Sphingobium yanoikuyae: one gene and its partner. Each later gene encodes a partner of the first gene's protein in a complex. Links are inferred from orthologs where the notes say so. Each region holds a gene or a part of one and is shown on either strand. Other genes may lie near its edges.

The links.
Region 2: the proteins of mfd (region 1) and uvrA are in contact, whole or in part, in a crystal structure (PDB 4DFC), measured with the Escherichia coli proteins. The link is inferred for Sphingobium yanoikuyae from one-to-one orthologs.

Annotation. Positions count from the first base shown.
Region 1 is NZ_CP053021.1:2,291,638-2,300,531, forward strand. The notes cover bases 2,262-6,310. They hold mfd (transcription-repair coupling factor), read left to right. Parts: upstream 2,262-2,633; coding sequence 2,634-6,110; downstream 6,111-6,310. Other genes in these bases: HH800_RS11315 (succinate dehydrogenase assembly factor 2), read left to right, coding at 2,262-2,499. Also shown: HH800_RS11305 (endonuclease domain-containing protein), read left to right, coding at 1-67; ATP-dependent DNA helicase RecG, read right to left, coding at 82-2,145; more of HH800_RS11315, read left to right, coding at 2,233-2,261; HH800_RS11325 (hypothetical protein), read right to left, coding at 6,650-6,949; HH800_RS11330 (DUF2322 family protein), read right to left, coding at 7,196-7,525; HH800_RS11335 (tetratricopeptide repeat protein), read right to left, coding at 7,642-8,778. UniProt on the Escherichia coli protein: Couples transcription and DNA repair by recognizing RNA polymerase (RNAP) stalled at DNA lesions. Mediates ATP-dependent release of RNAP and its truncated transcript from the DNA, and recruitment of nucleotide excision repair machinery to the damaged site.
Region 2 is NZ_CP053021.1:881,749-887,060, reverse strand. Bases 1,876-5,312 are described here. They hold uvrA (excinuclease ABC subunit UvrA), read left to right. Parts: upstream 1,876-2,196; coding sequence 2,197-5,112; downstream 5,113-5,312. Other genes in these bases: HH800_RS04625 (hypothetical protein), read left to right, coding at 5,169-5,312; HH800_RS04635 (autotransporter domain-containing protein), read right to left, coding at 1,876-1,977. In the rest of the region: more of HH800_RS04635, read right to left, coding at 1-1,875. UniProt on the Escherichia coli protein: The UvrABC repair system catalyzes the recognition and processing of DNA lesions. UvrA is an ATPase and a DNA-binding protein. A damage recognition complex composed of 2 UvrA and 2 UvrB subunits scans DNA for abnormalities.

The DNA.
Region 1 (8,894 bases):
TCGATCAGCGCTTTCGAAAAAGAAGACCCTCACCCAACCCTCTCCCGCGAAAGCGAGAGAGGGCTAAGACGACAAGCCCCCTCACCCCCCGCGCAGCAACCCCACTGCCGCATCCTTCTCGAACAGATAGAGGCAGGTGCGTGCCGCCTGCCCCCGTTCGCTATCCAGCCCGCCGTCGCGGTCGATCAGCAGATGGGCATCGTCGCGCGCCGCGTCCACCAATGCCGCCACATGTTCGGGTGTCGCGATCTTCAGTTCCGCCTCGCCCGACTGGCGCGTGCCCAGCACCTCGCCCGCACCGCGCAGCTTCAAATCCTCCTCGGCGATCCGGAAGCCGTCATTGGTCTCGCGCATCAGCGCCAGCCGCGCCCGCGACGTCTCGCCCAGCGCATTGCCGCGCAGCAACAGGCAGACCGACGACTTGTCGCCCCGCCCAACCCGCCCGCGCAGCTGGTGCAATTGCGCCAGGCCAAAGCGCTCCGCCCCCTCGATCACGATCAGGCTGGAATTGGGCACGTCGACGCCGACCTCAATCACCGTGGTCGCCACCAATATCTGGGTGCGGTTGGCGGCAAAAGCCTCCATCGCCGCATCCTTGTCCGGCCCCTTCATCTTGCCATGGACCAGCCCCACCCGGTCGCCAAAGCGCTGGCGCAGCTTCTCGGCGCGCATCTCGGCCGCCGCCTGGTCACTTGTCTCGCTCTCCTCGACCAGCGGGCACACCCAATAGGCCTGTCCACCGCCCTCGACATGGCGGGCCAGCCCCTCGACCACCTCGTCCAGCCGGTTGGCGGACATCACCAAAGTCTGGATCGGCTGGCGGCCCGGCGGCATCTCGTCCAGCCGCGACACGTCCATCTCGCCATAATAGGTCAGGGTCAGCGTGCGCGGGATCGGCGTGGCCGTCATCACCAGCAGATGCGGGGATCGCTCGGCCTTGCTCGCCAGCATCATCCGCTGCGCCACACCGAACCGATGCTGCTCGTCGATCACGGCCAGGCCCAGCGCCTTATACTGCACCTTATCCTGAAAGATCGCGTGGGTGCCGACCAATATATGGATGCTGCCATCGGCCAGCCCCATCAGCGTCGCCTCGCGCACCTTGCCCTTTTCACGGCCCGTCAGGATCGCGATCTCGATCGGCAGACCCGATGCCATCTTGCGCAGCGTCTCATAATGTTGCCGCGCCAATATTTCGGTCGGCGCCAGCATTGCCCCCTGCATCCCGGCCTCGACCGCGTTCAGCAGCGCCATCAGCGCCACCAGCGTCTTGCCCGATCCGACATCGCCCTGCAGCAGCCGCAACATCGGCGTCGCCTGCGCCATGTCGCCCTCAATCTCGCCGATAGCGCGGCGCTGGGCACCGGTCGGGGCGAAAGGCAGCTTCAGCATCGCGCGCAGCCGTCCGTCGCCGCTGATCGGCACGCCGCGCCGCCGCCGCGACGATTGCCGCACCAGCATCAGCGCGAGTTGCCCGGCGAAAATCTCGTCATAGGCCAGCCGCTCGCGCGCCTGTGCGTCGGTCGGGTCGGCATGGAAGCGTTCCAGTGCCGCGCGCCAGGCCGGCCAGCCCTTGCTCGCCAGCAGGCTCGGCTCGATCCATTCGGGCAGTTCGGGCGCACGCGCCAGCGCCTGCCCCACCAGGTCGCGCATCCGGTTGTTGGTCAACCCTTCCGACAGGCCATAGACGCTTTCGCGCGCCGGCACGGTGTCGGCCTCCTCGGGCGGCAGCACATAGTCGGGATGGACCATCTGCAGATTGTCGCCATAGGCTTCCAGCTTGCCCGACACGAATTTCGCTTCGTTGAGCGGCAACAGCTTGCGCGGCCAGGCGCTGTTGCGGCCGAAATAGACGAGGGAGACGGCATTGCCATGGGCGTCCACCGCCTGCACCCGGAACGGCGCGCGCGCATTGCCGCTGGCGCGATAATCGACCGGGGTCAGCATGATGCCGATCACCTTGCCGGCGTCGGCCATGTCCAGTTCGTCGATCAGCTTCCGGTCGACATAATTGACCGGCAGGTGGAAGGCGACATCGACCGCCCGCGCCAGCCCCAGCCGTTCGAGCGGACGGGCCAGCGCCGGGCCAATGCCCTTGAGCGCGGAGATTTCGGCAAAGAGCGGATTGAGAATATCGGGTCGCATGGCTATCTGAGGCTTCTCTAACGCAGCCGGGACGGTCATTCAAATATCCGATCGGCTGTTTCGGCACGTCCGTTAAAGGAACAAATTGTGAACGACAACCCGCTGATGCGTCGCCTGAAATTCCGCGCCTGGCACCGGGGCACGCGCGAGGCGGATTACACGGTCGGCGGCTTCTTCGAACGCTATCATGCGAGCTGGAACGACGAGCAGATCGCCTGGTTCGAGCGCTTCATGGACGAGCAGGATGCCGACATCATCGGCTGGGCGCTCGGCACCATCCCCGTGCCGGACGAATGGAAGGGCCCGATGATGGACCAGTTCCTGAAGCTCGATTTCGTCAAGATCGAGAACTGAAGCCATCCTCCCCTGGCAGGGGAGGTGGCTGGCCGCAGGCCAGACGGAGGGGTGTCAACCTCTCGAGAGCGTAACACCCCTCCACCGGCTTCGCCGGTCCCCCTCCCCCCAAGGGGGAGGAAGGAAGTAGAAACATGACCGATCTCCAGAAAATCCTGAAGGCGAAGGCGCCGCTCACCTTGTCCGGCGTGCCGGCCGGCTTCCAGCCCTGGCTGCTGGCGGACATCGCCCGCGCCGCCCATGGTTCGGATGCGCCCCGCGCCGTCTTCGTCGCCTCCGACGAGCAACTGATGCGCGCGGTCGCCGACACCGCCCATTATTTCGCGCCAGAGATCGAGCTCATCGAAATCCCTGCCTGGGACTGCCTGCCCTATGACCGGGCCAGCCCCTCGCTCCGCACCGCGTCGGCGCGCCTCGCCGGCCTTCATGCGCTTCAGGCAAAACCAAAGGGACCGCAACTGGTCCTCACTACCCTCAACGCCCTGACCCAGCGCACCCTTACCCCGTTCCGCGTCCGCCAGTTGGTCGCGCGCCTTGCCCCCAAGGAGCGGATCGCGATCACGCGCCTTGCCGACATGCTGCAATCCAACGGCTATGTCCGCACCGACACCGTCCATGATCGCGGCGAGTTCGCCATTCGCGGCGGCATCGTCGACCTGTTCCCCGGCGGCGAGGACCAGCCGCTGCGGCTCGACTTCTTCGGCGACGAGATCGAGACGGTGCGCCGCTTCGATCCCACCGACCAGCGCACCACCGGCAGCATCGACGGCTTCACCCTGCTTCCCGCATCCGAGGCGCTGCTGGACGAAGACACGATCAAGCGCTTCCGCGGCCGCTATCGCGAAACCTTCGGCGCGACCGCGACCGGCGACCCGCTCTATCAGGCGGTGAGCGAGGGCCGGCGCCTCGCCGGCATGGAACATTGGCTGCCTTTGTTCGAGGAAAAGCTGGTTCCGCTGACCGAGCATCTGGGCGACGACGCGATCATCGTCCGCGACCATGGCGTGGTCGGCGCGGCCGACGCCCGGTTCGAGGCGATCCGCGACTATCATGGCAACCGCATCGCCGCGAAATCGGCCGATCCCGGCGCCTATCGCCCGCTGAAGCCCGAAACCCTCTATCTCGACGCCGCCGAGTGGGATGCCGCCGCCGCCAGCTGGCCGATGCACGCCACCACCCCCTTCCACGAGCCCGAAAGCGCCACCGTCCTCGACTTCGCCGTCGATGGCCCGCGCGACTTCGCGCCCGAACGCGCGCAGAACGTCAATGTCTATGAGGCGGTCGGCAAGCATATCGACGCCCTGCGCCGCACGAAGAAGAAGGTGGTGATCGCCAGCTATTCGGCCGGCGCGCGCGAGCGCCTGTCGGGCCTGCTCGCCGATCATGGCGTCGCCCGTCTCGCCACCGCCGACAGCTGGCAGGAGGCGCTCGGCACCGCCGCGGGCGGCAGCGCCGTCCTCACCGTGCTCGGCCTCGACCATGGCTTCACCGCGCCCGACGTCGCCGTCCTCACCGAACAGGATATGCTGGGCGACCGCCTCGTCCGCCGCGCCAAGCGCAAGAAGAGCGCCGACGCCTTCCTCGCCGAACTCGCCACCCTCTCGCCCGGCGACCTCGTCGTCCATATGGACCATGGTATCGGCCGCTATGAGGGGCTGACGCAGATCCCGGTCAGCAAGACCGCGCATGACTGCGTCGCGCTCTCCTATGCCGGCGGCGACAAGCTCTATGTGCCGGTCGAAAATCTCGAAGTCCTCTCGCGCTACGGCTCCGACAGCGAGGGCGTGAACCTCGACAAGCTGGGCGGCGAGGCTTGGCAGCGGCGCAAGGCGCGGATGAAGGAGCGGATCCGCGAGATTGCGGGCGAACTGCTCAAGACCGCCGCCGAACGCGCCCTGCGCCCGGCCGAAATCGCCGAGCCGGACGCCGCCGGCTATCCCGCCTTCGTCGACCGCTTCCCCTATCAGGAAACCGACGATCAGGACCGCGCAATCGGCGACGTGATCGAGGATCTCGGCGCCGGCCGTCCGATGGACCGTCTGGTCTGCGGCGATGTCGGCTTCGGCAAGACCGAGGTCGCGCTACGCGCCGCCTTCGTCGCCGCCATGGCCGGCATGCAGGTGGTGGTGATCTGCCCCACCACCCTGCTCGCGCGCCAGCATCACATGAATTTCGTCGAGCGCTTCCGCGGTTTCCCGCTGGAAATCGCCCGCCTCTCCCGCCTCGTCCCCGACAAGGAGGCGAAGGCGACCAAGGCGGGCCTGGCCGACGGCACGATCGACATTGTCGTCGGCACCCACGCCCTGCTCGCCAAGGGGCTGGAGTTCAAGCGCCTCGGCCTCGTCATCGTCGACGAGGAACAGCGCTTCGGCGTCACCCACAAGGAACGGCTGAAGTCCCTGAAAACCGACGTCCATGTCCTGACCCTCACCGCCACGCCCATCCCCCGCACCTTGCAGATGGCGATGTCGGGCCTGCGCGAACTCTCGGTCATCCAGACCCCGCCGGTCGATCGCCTGGCGGTACGCACCTACATCATGCCCTGGGACGGCGTCGTCATCCGCGAGGCGCTGCTGCGCGAACATTATCGCGGCGGCCAGAGCTTCTTCGTCGTGCCGCGCATCTCGGACCTCACAGAGGTCGAGGAATTTCTGCGGACCGAAGTGCCCGAGGTAAAGCCGATCGTCGCCCATGGCCAGATGAGCGCCACCGATGTCGAGGAGCGCATGTCCGCCTTCTACGACAAGCGCTATGACGTGCTGCTCTCCACCACCATCGTCGAATCCGGCCTCGACATCCCCAGCGCCAACACCCTCATCATCCACCGCGCCGACCGCTTCGGCCTCGCCCAGCTCTACCAGCTGCGCGGCCGCGTCGGCCGGTCGAAGACGCGCGCCTATGCCTATTTCACCACGCCCGCCAACCGCATCATCACCGAAACCGCGGAAAAGCGGCTCAAGGTGCTGTCCGATCTCGATACGCTGGGCGCCGGCTTCCAGCTCGCCAGCCATGATCTCGACATTCGCGGCGCCGGCAATCTGGTCGGCGACGAACAGTCGGGCCATATCAAGGAGGTCGGCTTCGAGCTTTACCAGTCGATGCTGGAGGACGCGATCATGGACGCCAAGGCCGGCGGCGCCGGCCTCGAAGCACGCCGCGACAGCTTCTCGCCGCAGATCAGCGTCGACGCACCGATCATGATCCCGGAAGAATTCGTGCCGGACCTCGACCTGCGCATGGGTCTCTATCGCCGCATCAACGAACTGGAGGATCGCCAGGGGCTGGAGGCCTTCGCCGCCGAACTGATCGACCGCTTCGGCAAGCTGCCCGCCCCGACCCAGAACCTGCTCAAGATCATCGAGATCAAGCAGAATTGCCTCAAGGCCAATATCGCCAAGATCGATGTCGGGCCAAAGGGCGCGCTGGTCAGCTTCTTCGAGGATCGCTTCCCCAATCCCGCAGGCCTGGTCGCCTATGTCCAGCGCCTCGACGGCGTCGCCCGCCTGCGCCCGGACAGCAAGGTGGTCGTCACCCGCGCCTGGCCCGACCCCGCCGCCCGCCTCAACGGCGCGCTGCAACTGTCGAAGGGGCTGGCCAAGGCGGCAGGGTAAATACGCATCCTGCCCTCGCCCTGCGGGGAGAAAGCGACCATTTTCTGCGGCCGTCACCCCGGCCTTGAGCCGGGGTCTCACTTTTCTGGGGCAACGAAGAAAAGCGGGATGGCGGGTCAAGCCCGGCATGACGGATGTGGATAGGGCGGCTTGCGACCACAGTTCGATTTTTGTCGCGGCTATGAGCATCCCCAAGAGCGGAAAATCATCCAAAGGCAAAGCAAATCGCTCAGAATTTAACGCATCAAAATTTGGGTGAGCCGGAGCGTTAGCAATGGAAATGGAGCAAGTATAAGTACCCACGCTATCAACCAAAATGTTATAGATACGAGGTCGGCATTGGCCGGCGGGCCTATAAAAACGTTTAGAATTCCACCAGAAAAGCTAATGCCAAGCAAAAATAATGCAACGGAAATAAAACCCCATATCACCAGGAGAGGCATGGATATTTTATTCAAAAGCATTTCCTTGTTCCCGTACCTCGGTCCGCCTCGTGATAGGCCTAGACCAAAAGCAGAACGTCTCCAATCCACCCAATTTCACCGTTTTCGTTGCTGGAAGCGGAGAATAGCGTTACGCGTCAACCACCCCACGCCTGTGCATGAGAGCGCGATGATAAGCAGCGCGATCCAGAACCAAGTGTTATCACTTTTGCAGGGCTGCGGAGCGCCTTCGCAGCCACCACTCGTATAGGTGGCAATGAAGAAGAACGGCAGGCCAAAAACAATGCCGAATATGGATGCAACGGCACACCCTATTCGTCCTGCGCCCGTGGCCGGGCTTCTATAACCTTCGTTATTCACGCATGAGATCATGTCGTAGGTCGGGATCGCGGGCAAGGTCCGCTTTAGGCATTCTCCGTCGTAAACTTGACAGTCCGCTCACCACCCATCCCCGCCATTGCCAATTCCCCTCTCCCGTTCACGGGAGAGGGAGGGGCCCGCGCCGCAGGCGTGGGAGGGTGAGGGGCTTTCGGATCAGTCTGTCCTCATCCGATTTCGCCCGCCCGACTTGGCAGGCACTGCGTCATGCCCCGACAGCGGCAAAAGAAATGGCGCATCAAGGAAATGATTTACCCGCCTTGTTCAGCCCGCGACCACCCCGATCGCCAGCGCGTCGCCACCGTCCACGATCGCGATCAGCCGGTCGACATTGGGGTGCGCACCCGGCCGGTTGCGGGCATCGGCCGTATGTTCGGCAAACACCGCCAGCCCATGTTCGGCAGCGGCCGCGTCGAGCGTGCCAAACACCTTCTGCAGATAATGATAGACCGCCAGCGAGCCCTGCTTGCCCGGCTGGTTCTCGATGCTGGCGACCACCTTGCCGCTCGCGTCTTTCAGGTCGATGCGGGCAATGCCGTCAATCGGCGGCAGCAGCTGGAGATTGTCTTTGAACGTCACACCCGGTTGAATCATCGCTGGTTTCCCGCCTCGAATTTGGAATGAGTCTGTGCCCGTAGGGCCTGATCCCTTGCGGCGGAAGAGCCTTGCGCTTTTGCTCGGTCCGACACGCAGCCCCCTGAGCGCCCGCCTCACCCGCCCGCAGGCGGCATCGCGGCTTCCGATGCGGTCAGGTCCAGCACTTCGAAACCGGGCGCCGGCATCCGGCGCCGGATGAGCGATCCCACCTTGTTGGTATATTGATATCTGGGTGTTACCCGTTCGATCCGGTAGCTGCCCGGCACATCCGCCTCCCCCGCCTCCCCGCGTGCGGCATAACGCCGCCCCGTGATCTGGCGCAGGATCGCAGGCGCCCAGCCGGACGTGCGCGAACCGCGCAATATTTCCGCATCCTCGGTCCGTCCGTCGGGCCGGATCCAGAAACCGACATCGATCCACTGGATCGCTGCGATATCCGTGCTGCCGCCCGGCCGCACCGCTATGCCATTGAGATCCTGCGCCCGCCCGATATCGACGGCGTCCGCGCTGGCCGGATAGGGCGGCTGCCAGATCAGGATCGGCACCGCACCCTGCTCCGCGCCGATCGCCTCGGCCAGGCGAGTGATCGCCGCGTCATCCCCGTCGCGCGCCGCGAGACGCAGCCGCAGCACGCGCAGGGCGGTACGATATCCCGGCTGCTGCGCGATCGGCCGCTGCTCCAGTTCGTCCAGCATCCTTGCCGCCTCGCGCCGCTCACCCTGGGCCGCCGCCAGCCAGGCCCGCTTCATCCCCGCCATGATCGCCGGATGGGCTCGCCCCTGCGCCAGCGCCTGATCCTCGATCCCGCGATAGGTCGCTGCCGCCTGTCGATAATTGCCCAGCTTGATCCACATGTCGCCCAATGCGGTGGAGGCCGCCAGCACGGCCACATCGTCCGCCGGCAGATTGTCGCGCAGCGTCTTCACCTGCCCCGCCACGGCCCGGCGATAGGCATTCTGGTCGCCCTCATGCAGCGCCACCGTCGCCATCGCTTCATAGATGGCCGCGACCGGCCGGGGCGCTTCGCTCCCTTTGTCCTTGTTGCGGCGGATCGCCGCCGCCAGCAGATACTTGGCCTTCAGATAGTCGCCATCGCGAAAGCGCTGCTCGGCCAGCGCGATCGTCGCCTGCGCATCGCGCAGTGGCGTGCAATCACCATGCACACATTTCGCCTGCTCCTCGACCAGCTTCTGGCCGGTGACGATGATCTCGGGCGATCCGGCCTGCAACAGCAGCAGAAGGGCAAGCATGATGATTTTCCTCCCGTTATCCCCGCATCATTGTGTCGGATCATCACGGGCCTGCCAATCCCCATGCCAGCTCCCGATGGAGCGCCGCGGCTTTCCTATTTGGATTTTCCCTGCTC
Region 2 (5,312 bases), 1.4 Mb from region 1 along the record:
ATTATACTGGTTCGCGCTGCCCCTGGTCCGGGCGCCGGAACGGTCATCCTTCAGCGTCGAATAGCTCCATTCTCCCCAGGCGGTCCAGCGCCGGCGGGCATTGGCTGCAATCCGGCAGGCCTTCTCGACCAGTTGCGGATCACCCCGCAACCGGCCTTCGCGCCCGGCCCGGCAGACTTCATCGGCGGTCATCAGCATCGGGCGCCGCTCATCACGGCCCGGCGCGACACCGGTCGGCGCGATCGGCGGCAGCGTCTCGGGGCGCGGCCGCTGCAACGGCCGCACGGTCGGCCCGCCCACATCCGGATCGGGCCGCAGTCCTGGCGTCACCGTGTCGGGATCAGGACGCAGCCCCGGCGTCACCGTGTCCGGATCAGGACGCAGTCCCGGCGTCACCGTATCCGGATCGGGCCGCAAGCCCGGTGTCACCGTATCCGGATCGGGCCGCAAGCCCGGCGTCACCGTATCCGGATCAGGTCGCAGCCCCGGCGTCACCGTATCCGGATCAGGTCGCAGCCCCGGCGTCACCGTGTCCGGATCAGGACGCAAGCCCGGCGTCACCGTATCGGGATCAGGTCGCAAGCCCGGTGTCACCGTGTCCGGATCAGGCCGCAGTCCCGGCGTCACCGTGTCAGGATCAGGACGCAAACCCGGCGTCACCGTATCCGGATCAGGCCGCAAGCCCGGCGTCACCGTGTCCGGATCAGGCCGCAGGCCCGGCGTCACCGTGTCAGGATCAGGCCGTAAACCCGGCGTCACCGTATCCGGATCAGGACGCAGGCCCGGCGTCACCGTATCCGGATCAGGCCGCAGGCCCGGCGTCACCGTATCCGGATCGGGCCGCAAACCCGGCGTCACCGTATCCGGATCAGGCCGCAGGCCCGGCGTCACCGTGTCCGGATCAGGTCGCAAGCCCGGCGTCACCGTGTCCGGATCAGGCCGCAAACCCGGCGTCACCGTATCCGGATCGGGCCGCAAGCCCGGCGTGACCGTGTCCGGGTCAGGCCGCAGGCCCGGCGTCACCGTATCAGGATCAGGCCGCAGTCCCGGTGTCACCGTGTCAGGATCAGGACGCAAGCCCGGCGTCACCGTGTCCGGATCAGGCCGCAAGCCCGGCGTCACCGTATCCGGATCGGGTCGCAGGCCCGGCGTCACCGTATCCGGGTCAGGCCGCAGCCCCGGCGTCACCGTATCCGGGTCAGGCCGCAAGCCCGGCGTCACCGTATCGGGATCGGGCCGCAGACCCGGTGTCACCGTATCGGGATCGGGCCGCAGTCCCGGCGTCACCGTATCAGGATCAGGCCGCAGCCCCGGCGTCACCGTATCCGGGTCAGGCCGCAAGCCCGGCGTCACCGTATCCGGATCGGGCCGCAGACCCGGCGTCACCGTGTCGGGGCTCGGCCGCAGTTCCGGCGTCACGGTCTCGGGCAAGGGCCGCAATCCGGGCGTGATCAAATCCGGATTGGGGCGCAACCCCGGCGTTACCGTATCCGGCAGGGGGCGCAGCCCCGGCGTCACCGTGTCCGGGTTCGGCCGCAATTCCGGCGTGATCAGATCGGGCAGTTCCGGGTCGGGCCGGTTCCAGTGATCGGGGAAATTGATGCCGCCCGGATGCTGGTCGGCCGAATCGACGAAATTGTCATATTCCGCATATTCGGTGCGGATATGGGCGAACAGATTATGGGTGCCGCCATTTTCCCGCACGATGGGCGATACCGTCAGGTGCAGGCCGGTATCGGGCTGGGTCCAACTGTCCACCCGTTCCCCGGTCTCGGGAAAGACGACGAAAAACTCGCCCGGATCGACGCCGGACAGCCACACCGAATGGTCCTTGCCCTCGGTCCAGCCCAGGAAGATGATCCGCCCCGCGGGCGTCTCGCTCTGGGCCATGGCCCCCGTCGTCGCCAATGTCATGCCCGCGACGCTGCCCGCCACGCTCAGGACGCCCGCATGCCAATGGAGCCGCCAATAGGTCATGCCCCGTTTCTACGTGCGATCCCATAGCCGCGGCCATCCATGGAAACCCCGAGACAGGCCGAGACGCGCCCGCAGCCGAACCAGAAACGCCCTCCGGCCGGCGCAGCGCGCCATCGTCCACGCCCGGCCATCTTCCCCTGGCCGCTCCCCCTTCCTATCTTGCCTCCCGACCGGGCAACGCCCCTTGCCCCCACGGAACAAATCTGGAACAACGCCCCCATGAGTCTGACCCACATCTCCGTACGCGGCGCGCGCGAGCACAACCTCAAGGGCGTGGATGTCGATCTGCCCCGCGACAGCCTGATCGTCATCACCGGCCTCTCGGGCTCGGGCAAGTCCAGCCTCGCCTTCGACACCATCTATGCCGAGGGGCAGCGCCGCTATGTGGAGTCGCTCTCCGCCTATGCGCGCCAGTTCCTCGAGATGATGCAGAAGCCCGATGTCGAGCATATCGAGGGCCTCTCCCCCGCCATCTCGATCGAGCAGAAGACCACCAGCCGCAACCCGCGCTCCACGGTCGCGACCGTCACCGAGATATACGACTATATGCGCCTGCTCTGGGCGCGCGTCGGCATCCCCTATTCGCCCGCGACCGGCGAGCCAATCAGCGCCCAGACCGTCAGCCAGATGGTAGACCGGGTGATGCTCCTGCCCGAAGGCACCCGTTTCTACCTGCTCGCCCCGGTCGTGCGCGGCCGCAAGGGCGAATATCGCAAGGAACTGGCCGAGTGGCAGAAGGCGGGCTACACCCGCGTCCGCATCGACGGCGAACTCTACCTGATCGAGGATGCCCCCGCCCTCGACAAGAAATACAAGCATGACATCGAGGTCGTGGTCGATCGCCTGGCGGTCAATGCCGACATGGCCACCCGCCTCGCCGACAGTTTCGAGCAGGCGTTGAAGCTCGCCGACGGTCTCGCCTTTGTCGACCTGGCCGAGGGCGTGGTCCCCGGCCGCGAGGACGAAGCCCAGTCCGCGGGCAAGATGAAGAATGCCGGCATCCCCGCCAACCGCATCGTCTTTTCCGAGAAATTCGCCTGCCCGGTCAGCGGCTTCACCATTCCGGAGATCGAGCCGCGCCTCTTCTCCTTCAACGCGCCGATGGGCGCCTGCCCGGCCTGCGATGGCCTGGGCGAGCGGCAGGAGTTCGACCCCGAACTGGTCGTCCCCAACGAAGCCCTCTCCCTGAAGAAGGGCGCCGTCGTCCCCTGGGCCAAGTCCAACCCGCCCAGCCCCTACTACATGCAGGTGCTCGGCTCCCTCGCCAAGGAATTCGGCTTCTCCCTCGACACCCCCTGGGCCGATCTGCCGGGCGAAGTGAAGCTCATCATCCTCCACGGCACCGGCGGCAAGCCCGTCACCCTGCGCTTCGTCGACGGCAAGAAAAGCTATGAGGTCAAGAAGCCGTTCGAGGGCGTGATCGGCAACCTCAACCGCCGCCTGCTCCAGACCGAAAGCGCCTGGATGCGCGAGGAACTGAGCAAATATCAGACCGCCATGCCCTGCGAGACCTGCCACGGCGCCCGCCTCAAGCCCGAGGCGCTGGCGGTCAAGATCGCCGGCGAGGACATCTCCGTCTCCACCCGCCGCTCGGTGGTGGACGCGCTCGCCTTCTTCACCGCGATGCCCGATGCGCTCAATGAGCAGCAGAACCAGATCGCCCGCGCCATCCTCAAGGAAATTGTCGAGCGCCTCGGCTTCCTCAACAATGTCGGCCTCGACTATCTGAACCTCGACCGCACATCCGGCACCCTGTCGGGCGGCGAAAGCCAGCGCATCCGCCTCGCCAGCCAGATCGGCTCGGGCCTCTCGGGCGTCCTCTACGTCCTCGACGAACCCTCGATCGGCCTGCACCAGCGCGACAATGACCGGCTGCTCGTCACCCTGAAACGCCTGCGCGACCTCGGCAACAGCGTCGTCGTCGTCGAGCATGATGAGGATGCGATCCGCGCCGCCGACTATATTGTCGACATGGGGCCGGGCGCCGGCGTCCATGGCGGCACCATCGTCGCCCAGGGCACCCTGCCCGAACTGTTGGCGCACAAGGAAAGCCTGACCGCAGACTATCTCAACGGCACCCGCCGCATCGAGGTGCCCGCCAAGCGCCGCAAGGGCTCTGGCAAGAAGCTCACCGTCCACAATGCCCGCGCCAACAACCTCACCGGCGTCACCGCGTCGATACCCTTAAGCACCTTCACCTGCATCACCGGCGTGTCGGGATCGGGCAAGTCCAGCTTCACCATCGACACCCTCTACGCCGCCAGCGCCCGCACCCTCAACGGCGCTCGCATCGTCGCCGGCCCGCATGACAAGATCACGGGCCTGGAAAATTGCGACAAGGTGATCGACATCGACCAGTCGCCGATCGGCCGCACCCCGCGCTCCAACCCGGCCACCTATACCGGCGCCTTCACCAATATCCGCGACTGGTTCGCCGGCCTCCCCGAAGCGCAGGCGCGCGGCTACAAGCCGGGCCGTTTCAGCTTCAACGTCAAGGGCGGCCGCTGCGAAGCCTGCCAGGGCGACGGCGTGCTCAAGATCGAGATGCACTTCCTCCCCGACGTCTATGTCACCTGCGACGTCTGCCACGGCGCCCGCTACAACCGCGAGACGCTGGAGGTGAAGTTCAAGGGGATGAGCATCGCCGACGTGCTCGACATGACGGTCGAGGATGCGGTCGAATTCTTCAAGGCCGTGCCGCCGATCCGCGACAAGATGGCGATGCTCGCCGAAGTGGGCCTTGGCTATATCAAGGTCGGCCAGCAAGCCACCACCCTGTCGGGCGGCGAAGCCCAGCGCGTCAAGCTCGCCAAGGAATTGTCGCGCCGCGCCACCGGCAACACCCTCTATATCCTCGACGAACCCACCACCGGCCTGCATTTCGAGGATGTCCGCAAGCTGCTGGAAGTCCTCCACGCCCTGGTCGAACAGGGCAACAGCGTCGTGGTGATCGAACATAATCTCGATGTCATCAAGACGGCGGATTATATTATCGACATGGGACCGGAAGGCGGGGTCAAGGGCGGCGAGGTCGTCGCGCAAGGCACGCCGGAGCAGGTGGTGAAGGAGCCGAGGAGCTTTACCGGACGCTATCTGGCGCCGTTGCTGGGGCTGGAGGCTGTGGCGGCGGAATAGCTTTGAAATCCACTGTAGCCATGCAAATAGGAGTCGAACACAGATAGGGGCAGTCAATGAAGAGCGACGAGCGTGTTATCTACTTTTACGATCTTGCAGTGACTGCTCGAACTGAACATGCGAATCTGCCGCCAGTGAGATCGCTTCTTGAAGTAATCGCCGCCGAGCGTGCCGCCGGTCGCTTTCGGACGGCGGGAGAC